2 regions of the Staphylococcus sp. MZ3 genome follow, and region 2 is predicted to be linked to the other one. Evidence: riboswitches for the same ligand, from Rfam matches in the RefSeq annotation. Region 2 holds a riboswitch; the other holds the start of a gene.

Region 1 (7,071 bases), 320 kb from region 2:
ATATGTAAAGCACCATCATTTAATGTTTCCATAACGTTAGGTATAACTTTTTCTTTAAGTGTTGTATGTTCTAGCCCTTTTAAATTAGCTGGTACAAAAGTTACATCCATACCATACTTTTCAATTGTCAGTTCTTGTGTACAATTTGCGAACCTTAAATACTCAATCATTAAACTAATGAGGTTATAACTGTACGTATTAGATTTTAATATATATAATACCGTTTCTTGAAATTGAAAATGACCATTGTCTATTAACTTCAAAATCAAGTGCGTCTGTTCCCTCATTGATAACGTATCAAAATCAGCTAATGACTGAGTCAATCGTTTTTCATCTTCAATTAATTTTGACTTAGCAAATTCTTTAAGAGGATGTAATGCCATTCTTGTTTTGTGATCTTTGACTTCATCAATAATTTGATGAATTACTTCTACCGCTTCAAAATATTGTCCCAAACCAATCAAACTTTTCACGTAATAAATCATCAATGCATCATATTGTTGTATGCCAGTTTTCAATAAGACAATTGTTTCTTCTCTTAATTCAAGAAATGACCCCGTCTCATATAACATACGGCATTTCATCATTGCTATTTCTTCAGTGAGTTCAAATTGACGTTCATATTGCACAATATATTCATACATCAGGTCATAGTTTTGGTCTTGTTCAGCACGTTTTATATCTTTATATAACTTTTTCGAAGAGTTAGGAAACTGAATAATATCTGACATATATGTCACCTCGTTTGATTATAAATCTTGAAGGATTAATGCACTCCACGTTTCGAAATCATCATATGACTCTATGTTGCCTTTTTCAACCCATTTTATTCGTAAAGTATCTGTTTCTTTAGCTTCTACATCATTCGTACTTACAGTGATTTTAAATACAACACCAATATGTACCTTGCCCACTTCATTATTATCGTCATTAATAAAACCGATATATTCCATATTTTGTGAATCTTGCTCACTTAAACCTACTTCTTCTTCTAATTCTCTCTGTGCATTAACTCTCAATACTTCGTTAATAGATTCTGCTCCTGGAACATCATTCATATGACCGCCTACACCTATTGAAGATTGTCCATGCAATCGAGCTTCTCCACCGCCAGATAATCGTTCATACACTAATATCTCGCCATGCTCATTTTCAAGTAAACAATAAGAAATGAGTTGTTTATATGATGGATCCTCTTCCATATCGCCGCGTCGCTTAACTTCATATTGACTTAGCGCATCAAAAATATTTTGACCTTCTGGTTTATTCTTATTTAAAAACCCATTGAAAGTATTCTTTTCATTATTAAAAATAATTTCTCTAGGTACTACAATGATTTGTTCATCAAATTTAGACATCGTATAAAACTCCTCACTTTAATGTTTGTTCTCTTAAATGCATTTTAGCAAATATGTCATATTTTAGCGATTAAATGTGGCATTTTGCTATTTAAAAAATAAAAAAGAGATGACAATGCCATCTCTTTTTTATAAGTGTTATTATTTTAAAGCATCTTTAGCTTTAGTTACTAATTGAGCAAATGCTTTTTCGTCAGAAATTGCGATTTCTGATAACATTTTACGGTTAATGTCGATACCAGCTTTTTTCAAACCGTTCATTAAACGTGAGTAGCTCATTTCATGTTGACGAGCTGCTGCGTTGATACGTGTAATCCATAATTTACGGAAGTCACGTTTACGTTGACGACGGTCACGGAAAGCATATTGACCTGATTTCATTACTTGTTGCTTAGCTACTTTGTATAATGTATGTTTTGAACCGAAGTAACCTTTAGCTAATTTAATCGTTTTTTTACGACGCGCTCTTGTTACTGTTCCACCTTTAACTCGTGGCATAAAAAATTCCTCCTTAGGTAATTCCTACCGATTTCTGTATTTGTTCTTATTTTTTGTATGCTAATAATTGTTTTACACGTTTCATATCGCTCTTAGACACTAATCTAGCTTTACGTAATTGACGTTTTTGTTTAGTGCTCTTGTTTGCGAATAAGTGAGATGTGAAAGCTCTTGAACGTTTTAATTGACCTGAAGCAGTTCTTTTAACACGTTTAGCTGCTCCGCGGTGAGTTTTCATTTTTGGCATAATATAAGTCCTCCTGTAATAGCTTTAATTATTTTTCAGCTGTTGGCGCTAACATGATAAACATTTGACGCCCGTCCATTTTAGGTTTTTGTTCAACTGTTGCTATATCTTTGCATTCATCTGCATATTTTTCTAGCACACGTTGACCAATTTCCTTATGCGTAATGGCACGCCCTCTGAAACGAATAGATACTTTACATTTATCGCCTTTAGTTAAGAATTTACGTCCGTTTTTCAACTTAGTTTGGAAATCATGTTCCTCAATTGTTGGACTTAAACGAATTTCTTTAACATTGATAATTTTTTGTTTCTTTTTCATTTCTTTTTCTTTTTTCTGTTGTTCGAATTTGAATTTACCGTAATCCATAATTCTTGCAACTGGTGGTTTCGCATTCGGTGCAACGACCACTAAGTCTAAATCTACACGTTCAGCCATTTCTAAAGCTTCACGCTTTGATTTAACACCAATTTGTTCACCATCTTGACCGATTAAACGTAATTCTTTTGCACGAATTTTGTCATTGATTTGAGTTTGATCTTTTGCTATGGTTGACACCTCCAAAATTTTTACGAAATTTGCACCAAGCAAAAAGGAAGAGCAGGTATAAAATACCCGCTCTTCCTTATACACAGTTATGTGTAATGTGATTAACCTGCCAACTGCTTTATGCGTCGCTACAGGTGAGAAGCGGGTGCTTCTACTTGGTTCGTTTCGTATTCAACGTTGTTAATCATATCAACAATTCACATTTAAGTCAACACTATAACTGTAATTATTTTTATTTTAACCTTTTATTTCATCCATTGACACGTCTTGACGTAAATCTACTTGTTCTAATGGAATTTTTTTCGTTTTATATCGAAGCTTATGATAAATAAAGAATGCTAAAAATACTGGGATTCCCATATACGTAATTAAGAAGCGACTAAAATTAAAATCTCCTGTTTTAATAAAGTCAACATCTTGACCAATAATTACTACAATACATAAAAAGCCAGCAAATAATGGTCCGAATGGGAATAATTTAGCAGTATATTTTAATTTAGATTTGTCATAATTTTGTTTATCAAATGCTCTTCTAAATCGATAATGACTTACTGCTATACCTACCCAAGCAATAAAACCAGTTAAACCACTTGCTGCAACGATATATTCGTATGCACCTTTTGTAAGGCTTTGTAATACGAAAATTATCACTACAATGATTGCTGTAACGAGTAACGACATATATGGCACACCGTTTTTATTTGTTTTACCAAATGCTTCAAACGCTAATTTATCTTTACTCATTGAATATAGCATTCGAGTTGAAGCATACATACCTGAGTTACCTGCTGATAACACAGACGTTAAAATGACTGCATTCATAAATGATGCTGCAAACGCAAATCCAGCATTTTTAAACACTAATGTGAATGGAGACGTTGCTACATTATCACTACCACCCATTAATGCACTACTATCATAAGGAATTAACATACCGATAACAAAAATGGCTAAAATGTAAAATAATAAAATTCTCCAGAATACTTGTTTAATTGCTTTCGGCACAGCACGTTCAGGATTTTCTGATTCACCAGCCGTAATACCAATTAACTCAGTACCTTGGAATGAGAAACCAGCGATTAAGAATACACCTAGAATTGATAACAAACTTCCTCCTAAGTTGCCACCAAGAATAGGACCTTCACCTTTATTAAATATTTCGAATCCTACAACATGACCACCCATGATTCCGACAATCGTTAATAAACCAATTGCAATGAAAACAATAACTGTAACCACTTTTATCAATGCCAACCAGTATTCACTTTCACCATAGACGCGAACTGATAACGAATTCAGACTAAAAATTATAACTAAGAACAACGCACTCCATGCCCAAGCGGGTATGCCTTGCAATGGTGTCCAATATTGAATGACTTGTGCTGCAATCGTAATATCTGCTGCTACAGTTACTACCCAGTTAAACCAATAGTTCCAACCAAGCGCAAACCCTAAAGATGGATCAACAAATCTTGTAGCATATGTACTAAATGAACCTGATACTGGCAAATACGTAGCCATTTCGCCAAGTGACGTCATTAAGAAAAATACCATTATTCCGATAATTGCGTATCCTATTAATGCACCCAAAGCACCTGCATCATGAATTGCTCCACCAGAAGTTACAAATAAACCTGTACCAATACAACCCCCAATCGCAATCATAGAAATATGACGATCTTTAAGTCCCCTTTTGACAACATTGTTACTTTCATTTTGAACTTTTGACATATAAGCTCCCTTTCCATGTTTTAGAGGCCAAGAAATAAATAACCTTTATTCACTTTCATACCCTTTTTTTACAGAACATAGTGATATTAAAAGTAAAAAAGTGGCTACATACCTTTAAGATATGCAACCACTTTGGCAATTATCTATATAAGGTAGCACATCACATTCTGTGACAGTACAGTTCCTATTCGAAAACTGTCCCAATAGATATAATTTATGGTTTATATCTATTTCGGCATCTTTACCTTTCACTTGTTCAACTTATGTACCATAAATACTTCTGACAAGTTACTAATTAAACATGCAACCTCTAACTCAATTTAATATTTTAACTAACTTGTAATATACAGGATTCATCACGCATAATCAACCCTGTAAAACTTGATACGCAATAAAAGTTTTAAAGCATTTTATTGCGACAACTGTCTATCTATGTTTTTTCAAACGAATTTCATCAACTAGATTCCAGATAAATTCATCTTTTTCAACTGTTTCTTGGTCTTGCGATCCATATTGACGCACATTCACTTGATTATTTTCAACTTCCTTATCCCCAACTACGATTTGATAAGGTATTTTTTGCATTTGAGCTTCTCTAATTTTATAACCCATTTTTTCATTACGGTCATCAATACTTACACGAACACCTTGAGATTTCAATTCATCTTGCAATTGGCGCGCATAATCATAATGTAAATCAACGTTAACTGGAATGATTTGAACTTGTTTTGGCGCTAACCAAGTCGGGAATGCACCTTTAGTTTCTTCAGTTAAAAATGCTACAAATCGTTCCATTGTTGATACAACACCACGATGAATAACAACTGGACGATGATGTTCACCATCTTGACCAATATAAGTTAAATCAAAACGTTCTGGTAATAAGAAATCAAGTTGTGCTGTTGATAATGTCTCTTCTTTACCCATCGCTGTTTTAACTTGAACATCTAGTTTCGGACCATAGAATGCCGCTTCACCAATCGCTTCTTCGTACGATAAGCCAAGCTCATCCGCTGCCTCTTTAAGCATATTTTCAGCTTTATTCCACATGTCATCATCATCAAAGTACTTTTCTTTATCTTCAGGGTCTCTATAACTTAATCTAAAGCTATAATCCTCGAAACCAAAGTCTTTATACACATCAATAATCATGTTTACAACGCGTTTGAATTCTTCTTTAATTTGATCAGGTCGAACAAAGATATGTGAATCATTTAAAGTCATACCACGAACACGTTGTAATCCTGATACAGCACCACTTGCTTCATATCTATGCATCGTTCCTAGCTCAGCGATACGGATAGGTAATTCACGATATGAATGTGGTTTATTCGCATAAATCATCATATGATGTGGACAGTTCATTGGACGTAATACCATAGATTCAGTTTCATCTAACTGCATTGGTGGGAACATATCTTCTTGATAGTGATCCCAGTGACCAGATGTTTTGTATAAATCAACATTAGCAAGTACTGGTGTATAAACGTGGTCATAACCCATGCTCACCTCTTTATCAACAATGTAACGTTCAATTTCACGTCTAATTGTTGCACCGTTAGGTAACCATAATGGCAAACCAGCACCAACTAATTGGCTATTTGTGAATAATTCTAACTCTTTACCAATTTTACGATGATCACGTTCTTTACGCTCTTCTAACATTTGTAAATGTGCTTTTAATTCTTTTTTATCAAAGAAAGCAGTACCGTATATACGTTGTAACATTTTGTTGTTACTATCTCCACGCCAGTATGCACCTGCTGTAGATAATAGTTTAAACTCTTTAATTTTAGCTGTTGATGGAACGTGAACTCCACGACATAAATCAGTAAAATCACCTTGACTATATAATGTTACATTTTCATCTTCAGGAATCGCGTCGATTAATTCTAATTTGTATTCATCATTGCTGAATAACTCTTTCGCTTCATCTCGTGAAACCACTTTTCGTTCGATTTTCATATTTTCGTTAACGATTTGTTTCATTGTTTTTTCAATTTGTTCAAAGTCATCAGATGAGATGTTTTGGTCAATGTCGAAGTCATAGTAGAATCCACCTTCTATTACAGGACCTACACCAAATTTAACATTACCATATAACCTTTTAATTGCGTGTGCCATTAAATGTGCAGTAGAATGACGTAATACCTCTAACGCTTCTTCACTACCTGGTGTCACAATTTCAATTGATCCATCAGTTTCAAGCGGTTTAGTTAAATCTACAAGTTGCCCGTTAAATTTGCCGGCAACAGCTTTTTTACGTAATCCAGGACTAATTGATTGTGCTATATCTTCAGTAGTAATACCTTTATCAAACGCCTTTTTATTACCATCTGGAAATTGAATATTAATTTGTTCCATGTTAAACCCTCCTATTTGCTTTATAAATACTTTTATCTGACCTCGTTAAAAAATTGAACAACAATCATCGTTTTAACATTAAACCTATTAACAATAAACAGGGAATATATGACACCAACAAACATTTATGTCTGAAAAAAACAAAAAATCCCGCCCCTATACAAGGGACGAGATCGTCGTGGTACCACCCTAGTTATCTAATACAATTTATGTATTAAATATCTCTGCTTAAGATAACGGTCTTGATCCGGGTATTCATTACAAATACCATAAATGAAGTAGTAATCATCTAATTTATTAACCATATTCTCATCAAACAATGGCTT
Region 2 (7,071 bases):
CGCTATCGTATGTGAGCCATTACCTTCTAAGTATGCAATGACGCCAGTTTCCAATGGGCAATCGTATTTAATATTTAAACTATCTAAAAACGCTTTAATATAAGCAGTTGTTTCAAATTCATGTAAGCTTAATTCAGGATGTTGATGTAAATGACGGCGATGTTTCGTAACAAATTCTAATTCATTCATAATTATCAATCCTTTGTGTTAAATTACTATATAAATAGTGTAACGTATTTCGAAATTTGTGATCATAAGTTTATTCAATGATAAACAATAAGGTTGAGACATAATCGTATCTCAACCTTGAAATTATTATACGTTGACGTCACTAGTCATTCAGTTTTCTTAATGCTGCTACAATCTCTTTTTTAGTATCTTGTACTTCAGAAGCTTGCTTAATCACTTTTGCAGGTGTACCAGCAACAACTGCACCAGCTGGTACATCTTGTGTCACAATCGCGCCAGCTGCAACAATAGCACCTTTACCAACACGTACACCTTCTAAAATAACTGCATTTGCACCGATTAATACATCATCCTCGATTATAACCGGTGAAGCACTAGGGGGTTCAATCACACCTGCTAATACTGCGCCAGCCCCTACATGTACATTTTTACCAGTTGTAGCACGACCACCGAGAGTAGCATTCATATCAATCATTGTACCTTCGCCAACGACTGCGCCAATATTAATTGTTGCGCCCATCATAACGACAGCACCATCTTCAATAATGGCTTGTTCTCTAATAAACGCACCTGGTTCAATTCGTGCATTCGTATTTGTTAAGTCTTTTAATGGAATAGCAGAATTGCGACGATCCATTTCAATTTCTATATCTTCGAATTGACTACCATATGCTTCGTAAAAAGGTTTCCAATCATCCGCTTCACAAAAGATTACTTTAGATTGTTCTGAACCAAATACTTTAAAACTTTCTGGATATGTGATGCCTTCAAAATTACCATTTAAATATACTTTTATTGGTGTAGACTTTTTAGCATCACTTATATATTGAATAATTTCTTCAGCTGTTAAATGTTGTACCATAAAATAATCGATCTCCTTTAATATGTTTATAAGTTGTCAAACGTATAAAAGCCGTTTGGTTTATTAACTAAGCGTTCTGCTGCTTGTATTGCACCATTCGCAAAAATATCTTTTGATTGTGCACGATGCGTGATTTGAATCGTTTCATCAGTGCCAGCAAATAGAACTTCATGTTCACCGACAATCGTACCTCCACGAATAGAATGTATACCAATATCTTGTGGCTGGCGTTTTTCATTTAATTCATGTCTATCATACACAGGTGTTACATTTTCTTTCAAAGATACGATCACATCATACAATTTTTCTAACGTACCACTTGGTGCATCTACTTTTTTATTATGATGTGCCTCAGTCAATTCGATGTCGAAATCATCAAGTAGGGGAACAGCAGCTGCTAAAATTTTAGTCAATGCATGAACGCCATAACTCATGTTCGCGCTGAAAAATACAGGCATATTTTGACTCAATTCATCTAACTTATTAAGTAGTTTTTCTTTCTCGCCAGTTGTTGCCACAACTAATGGCAAATGAAACTCTTCATCTAATAAAGGGAACAGCAGATTTGGATTTGAAAAATCTATTGCAACATCGGCATCTTTAACATCTGCAATATGTTGATATTGTTGATATGGCGTTGTTGCTTTCGGTGTATTTTCAATGACCCCAACGATTTCATGTCCTTTTTCTTCTGCTAATCTAGCAACGCGTTGATTCATTGCACCATAGCCAATTAGTAATATTTTCACTCATTTTCACCCGCTTTAAATGTGTCATATGCTTCACGAAGCACTTTAGTATCTGTATCTTTTAGGCTAACCAATGGTAAACGTAATTCATAGTTTCCAAATCCTAAATAACTTGTTAAAGCTTTAATAGGAATTGGGTTAATATCAACTGATAGGGCTGATAACAGTGTGCCGATTGGTTTAAATTGATCTTGAATATCTAATCCACTTTGTTGAGCATCGTATAACGCTTGAAATTCTTTAGGAATGACATTGGCAATAACAGAGATAACCCCTTGACCGCCACGTTGATAGTATTCGACGACGTTGTCATCATTGCCACTATATAATGCAAATGAATTTGTATCAATGCGCTTTTTCACTTCTTCTAAATACTCAAAATCATTCGTAGCATCTTTTAAAGCAACTATATAAGGATGTTGACTTAATATTTCTACAGTTTCTGGTTCAATTGTCATGTTCGTTCTTGAAGGAACATTGTACAGTACGACTGGTAATTTCACAGCATCTGCAATCGCTTCAAAGTGTTTGACTAAACCACGTTGGTTCGTTTTGTTGTAGTAGGGCGTAATTAACATAATTGCATCAGCCCCTAAGGCTTTAGCTTGGATTGAAGCTTGGATTGACTTTTCAGTATCATTAGTGCCAGTTCCTGCTATGACAGGAACACGTTTATCTACAAGATCAATAACTGTTTTTAGAATGCGTTCTTTTTCATCTGTTGTTAAAGTAGGGCTCTCAGCAGTAGTTCCATTAACGATGATTGCTTGGGCATTATTTTCTAGTAAAAAATTAACGTGTGTTTTCAAAGCTTCAATATTAACTTTGTTATTTGTAAAAGGGGTTGTAAGTGCAACTCCAACACCCTCAAATAAATGTGTCATTTTAATTCGCTCCTTTTAAACGCATAACTTGTTCCAATACTTGTACAGCATTTAATGCAGCACCTTTTAATAAATTGTCTGATGTACACCATACATGGAAAGTATTTTCTAATGAATCATCTCTACGTATACGGCCAACAAACACTTCATCTTTATTAGTAGAATTGATTGCCATTGGATATTCATTGTTCTCTGGATTGTCTACTAAAACAACGCGGTCATCTTGATCAAATAATGCTTTAATATCTTCTGCAGTCGCTTCTTTTTCAAGCGTTACATCAATTTCAACACTATGACTATCTTGAACAGGCACACGTGCACATGTTGCTGTTACTTTTAAGTCTGGCGCATTTAAAATTTTTCTCGTCTCATCAATCATTTTTTGTTCTTCTTTTGTATATCCGTTTTCTAAAAACACATCAATATGCGGTAACACATTATTATAAATTGGATGTGGATATGCTTCTGGTGCTTTACCATTTACACCTTCAGCTAAATCTTTCTTACCTTTCATCCCTGAACCTGATACAGCTTGATATGTTGTATATGCCACTCGTTTTAAACCATAAGCATCTTGCAATACTTTTAATGGCACAACAGACTGAATCGTAGAGCAGTTTGGATTGGCAATGATACCTCTTGTAAAAGTAGGTTCATTGACTTCCGGAACGATTAAATCAATATCTTCTGCCATACGCCATTGACTTGAATTGTCTATAACGATTGCACCAGCTTTTTCAAAGAGTGGGGCAAAGTGTTCGCTTGTACCGCCACCAGCACTCATTAATACATAATCGAAATGTTCACTTGCACGAGCATCAGTTAATTCTTGAACTGTATATGTTTTTCCTTGAAATTCAACTTCTTTCCCTGCAGAACGTGCTGATGAAAATAATACTAATTCATCGAAAGGAATATTTTTACGATTTAATGTCTCCAACATTTTTGTACCTACTAATCCTGTTGAACCCACAACTGCTAATTTTGTCATAACTTGTCACTCCATTTTATAATAATTTCCAATTTTTAGAATATTTTAACAATCATTTTACCATTAAATGTTAAATGCGTCATATAGTTTTTCCACCGCTTGTTGCCCATTAAAATCATCAATGACGTATGAAATACTTATTTCAGAAGTTGTTGTTTGGTAGAAAGGTATATTATTTTCAATTAATGTCAAAAATGCTTTTGATGCCACACCTGACATATCACGCATGCCTGAGCCAATTAATGAAATTTTGACATAATGCTCATTGATTTTATAAGCTAATGCTTCATATTGATTCTTTAATGTTTCAAGAATCATAGAAATTTGATGAAAATCACTATCTTTAATCGTGAAGGATAGTTGTAGTCCATCCAAGTTGACGATTTGTGAAATCATATCAACATTTACAGCACCTTCTTCAAGTTCCGTAAATAGTTGGGTAAGTAGCTGATTGTCAGGTAGGGGATAACTAATTGTTACATGCATCATATGTTTATCCAAAGCCACACCAGCAACTGCTTTTTTCTCTAATATTTCTTCATTTGACATAATCCATGTTCCTTTCACGTTCGATAAAGTTTTTCCTAAATATAAAGGGATATTATAGTTTTTAGCTAATTCAACACTTCTTGTTTCAAGTACACCAGCACCTAAAGCGCTCATTTCCATCATTTCTTCATATGAGACGATGTCTAGTCGTTTAGCTTTTGGTAAAAGTCTTGGGTCAGTGGCATACACACCATCAACGTCGGTATAAATTTCACAAGGTATTTGATTACTAACAGCAAGTGCCACAGCGGTCGTATCAGAACCGCCTCTGCCTAAAGTTGTTAATTCCTGATGTTCATTGATGCCTTGAAATCCAGCAACTACTAAAATATCGTTTTCTTGAAAGGCTTGTTCAAATGTTTGAGGATTAATTTGAGCAATTTTACTTTTTAAATGATGGCCAATGGTTTTAATACCCGCTTGATAGCCAGTCATTGCTTTGGCATTCACACCGATATCATTTAATACCATTGATAAATAAGATACAGTTTGTTGCTCTCCGGTTGTCAATAATAATGCCAGTTCTTGTTGTTTTGGTGCTTTAGTCAAGGTCGATACATTCGTCATTAATTGATCTGTTGTGTTACCCATAGCACTTACAACGACAATTAATTGTTCATCTTGATTGACCCGCTCCTTTAACATTTCAGCGATCCTTTTTATTTTTGTAAAATCACTGACGGATGATCCGCCAAATTTCAACACACTTCTTGTTACCATATAATCCTCCTAATTGTTAGGAAGGGCACACAATAATAAAAAAAGAACAAGTTCGGAATGCGAACTTGCTCTTAATCTATATACAAGTGATGCACTCCATTATTTTTAAATAATGACAAACTCTCAGCTCTTAACCAAAAAGTCCAACAAATTATAACTGCTATTATAATCGCTTCGGCATCGCACCCTTTCAAATTTAGCTGTTAGCAGACAGTAATCTAAACTTTACTCATGATTGATGCGCCTCATCAAAATATTATTAAATTGGTATGTGTTCATTATACATATGACAAATATGAATGTAAACCGATAATTTAGATTTTTTGGAATAACCTGAAAATTCAAGTTATAGCGTTGCTTATATTTTAAAAGGTGGTGATAATGAGACTTTTTGAAAAATAAAATTCAAAATACTTATAGCATACTCCATACTCAATATGCACATTAAATAAATGTACTCTTTTAATGCGGTGATAACTGTATTTGTAATTTAGAGAAGGGGTGTTCACTGTGCTGATGTGCTAAAAAATAAAATAAAAAGGACACCTTGATGCTATAAATATTAGCATCGAGACGCCCAGTTAATGTCTATTAAATTGAATATAGTCTCGGACATGAATCAATGCCCTAGGCCCTGCAATGTTATATTGACAGTAGTTGACTGAATGAAAATGACTTTGTAGCTAGCTTTTTTCAATCCTTGTCGGTGCCACACATAGAGAAATTGGATTCCTAATTTCTACAAACAATACAAGTTGCGGAATAAGTCCCAATATAGAAGGTGACAGTAAGCCAACTTACAATAATGTGCAAGTTGGTCGGGCCTCAACACAGAGATTTTCGAAAAGAAATTCTACATATTATGTTTATTTTAAAACGCCGATTTCTTGCAAGTATTCTTCATATGGAATTTCTTTTGAAACGCCGCCTTGTTTATTTAAATCGATAACACGGTTTGCAATCGTGTTGATAAATTCGAAGTCATAAGAAGTAAAGATGATAGAACCTTTAAATGATTTAAGACCATCATTGACAGCAGTAATACTTTCTAAGTCTAAGTGGTTAGTAGGTTCGTCAAGTAAAAGTACATTCGCACTTGATAACATCATTTTACTTAGCATACAACGTACTTTTTCTCCACCTGAAAGCACACTAGCTTTTTTCTTAACTTCTTCACCACTAAATAACATACGACCTAAGAAACCACGTAAAAATGTTTCTGTTTGTTCATCTTCCGGTGCATATTGTCTTAACCAATCTACAAGGTTCATATTAACGCCCTCAAAGAATTCTGAGTTATCTTTAGGGAAGTAACTTAATGATGTTGTTACACCCCATTTATAAGAACCTTCGTCTGGTTCCATTTCACCAGCTAATATTTTAAGTAATGTTGTTTTCGCGATTTCACTATCTCCAATTAAAATTGCTTTATCATTTGGATTCATTGTGAATGAAATGTTATCTAATACTTTTTCACCGTCAATCGTTTTAGAAAGATTTTGAACGATTAATAAGTCATTACCAATCTCACGCTCAGGCGTGAATTTAACGAAAGGATATCTTCTTGATGATGGTTGAATATCATCTAATTCAATTTTCTCAAGTTGTTTTTTACGACTTGTTGCTTGTTTAGATTTAGAAGCGTTAGCTGAGAAACGAGCAATAAAGTCCTGTAACTCTTTCATTTTTTCTTCTTTTTTCTTGTTTTGTTCTTGAGCCATCTTTTGAGCTAACTGACTAGATTGATACCAAAAATCATAGTTACCAACATAAACTTTAATTTTACCAAAGTCTAAATCAGCGATATGTGTACATACGTTATTTAAGAAATGACGGTCATGCGATACTACGATAACAGTATTATCAAAGTTAATTAAGAAATCTTCTAACCAACTGATTGCTGGAATATCGAGACCGTTAGTAGGCTCATCCAGTAATAGTACGTCTGGTTCACCGAATAAACTTTGCGCTAATAATACTTTAATTTTTTGGTTGTTTTCTAATTCAGCCATTTTTTTATCGTGTAAAGTTGGATCGATACCTAAACCAGATAAAAGGTTAGCAGCATCAGCTTCAGCATTCCAACCATTCATTTCTGCAAATTCACCTTCAAGTTCAGCAGCACGG

Evidence for each region. A riboswitch is a leader RNA that binds a small molecule or an ion and turns the genes downstream of it on or off. The one in region 2 is predicted to bind lysine.
Region 1: linked by a shared signal. The riboswitch ahead of KI230_RS08450 (amino acid permease) and the one ahead of KI230_RS06930 (aspartate kinase) in region 2 are both predicted to bind lysine.

What each region holds. Positions count from the first base shown of each region.
Region 1 is NZ_CP076026.1:1,745,368-1,752,438, forward strand. Features, by position in the region: gene KI230_RS08425 (hypothetical protein) at 1-731, opposite strand, end outside; gene KI230_RS08430 (NUDIX domain-containing protein) at 750-1,358, opposite strand; gene rplT (50S ribosomal protein L20) at 1,500-1,856, opposite strand; gene rpmI (50S ribosomal protein L35) at 1,903-2,103, opposite strand; gene infC (translation initiation factor IF-3) at 2,132-2,659, opposite strand; ribosomal protein L20 leader region at 2,688-2,813, opposite strand; gene KI230_RS08450 (amino acid permease) at 2,888-4,381, opposite strand; lysine riboswitch at 4,527-4,702, opposite strand; gene thrS (threonine--tRNA ligase) at 4,808-6,745, opposite strand; gene KI230_RS08460 (hypothetical protein) at 6,943-7,065, opposite strand.
Region 2 is NZ_CP076026.1:1,425,671-1,432,741, reverse strand. Features, by position in the region: gene KI230_RS06955 (amidohydrolase) at 1-189, opposite strand, end outside; gene dapD (2,3,4,5-tetrahydropyridine-2,6-dicarboxylate N-acetyltransferase) at 332-1,051, opposite strand; gene dapB (4-hydroxy-tetrahydrodipicolinate reductase) at 1,078-1,800, opposite strand; gene dapA (4-hydroxy-tetrahydrodipicolinate synthase) at 1,797-2,684, opposite strand; gene KI230_RS06935 (aspartate-semialdehyde dehydrogenase) at 2,686-3,675, opposite strand; gene KI230_RS06930 (aspartate kinase) at 3,739-4,944, opposite strand; lysine riboswitch at 5,026-5,201, opposite strand; gene KI230_RS06925 (ABC-F family ATP-binding cassette domain-containing protein) at 5,811-7,071, opposite strand, start outside.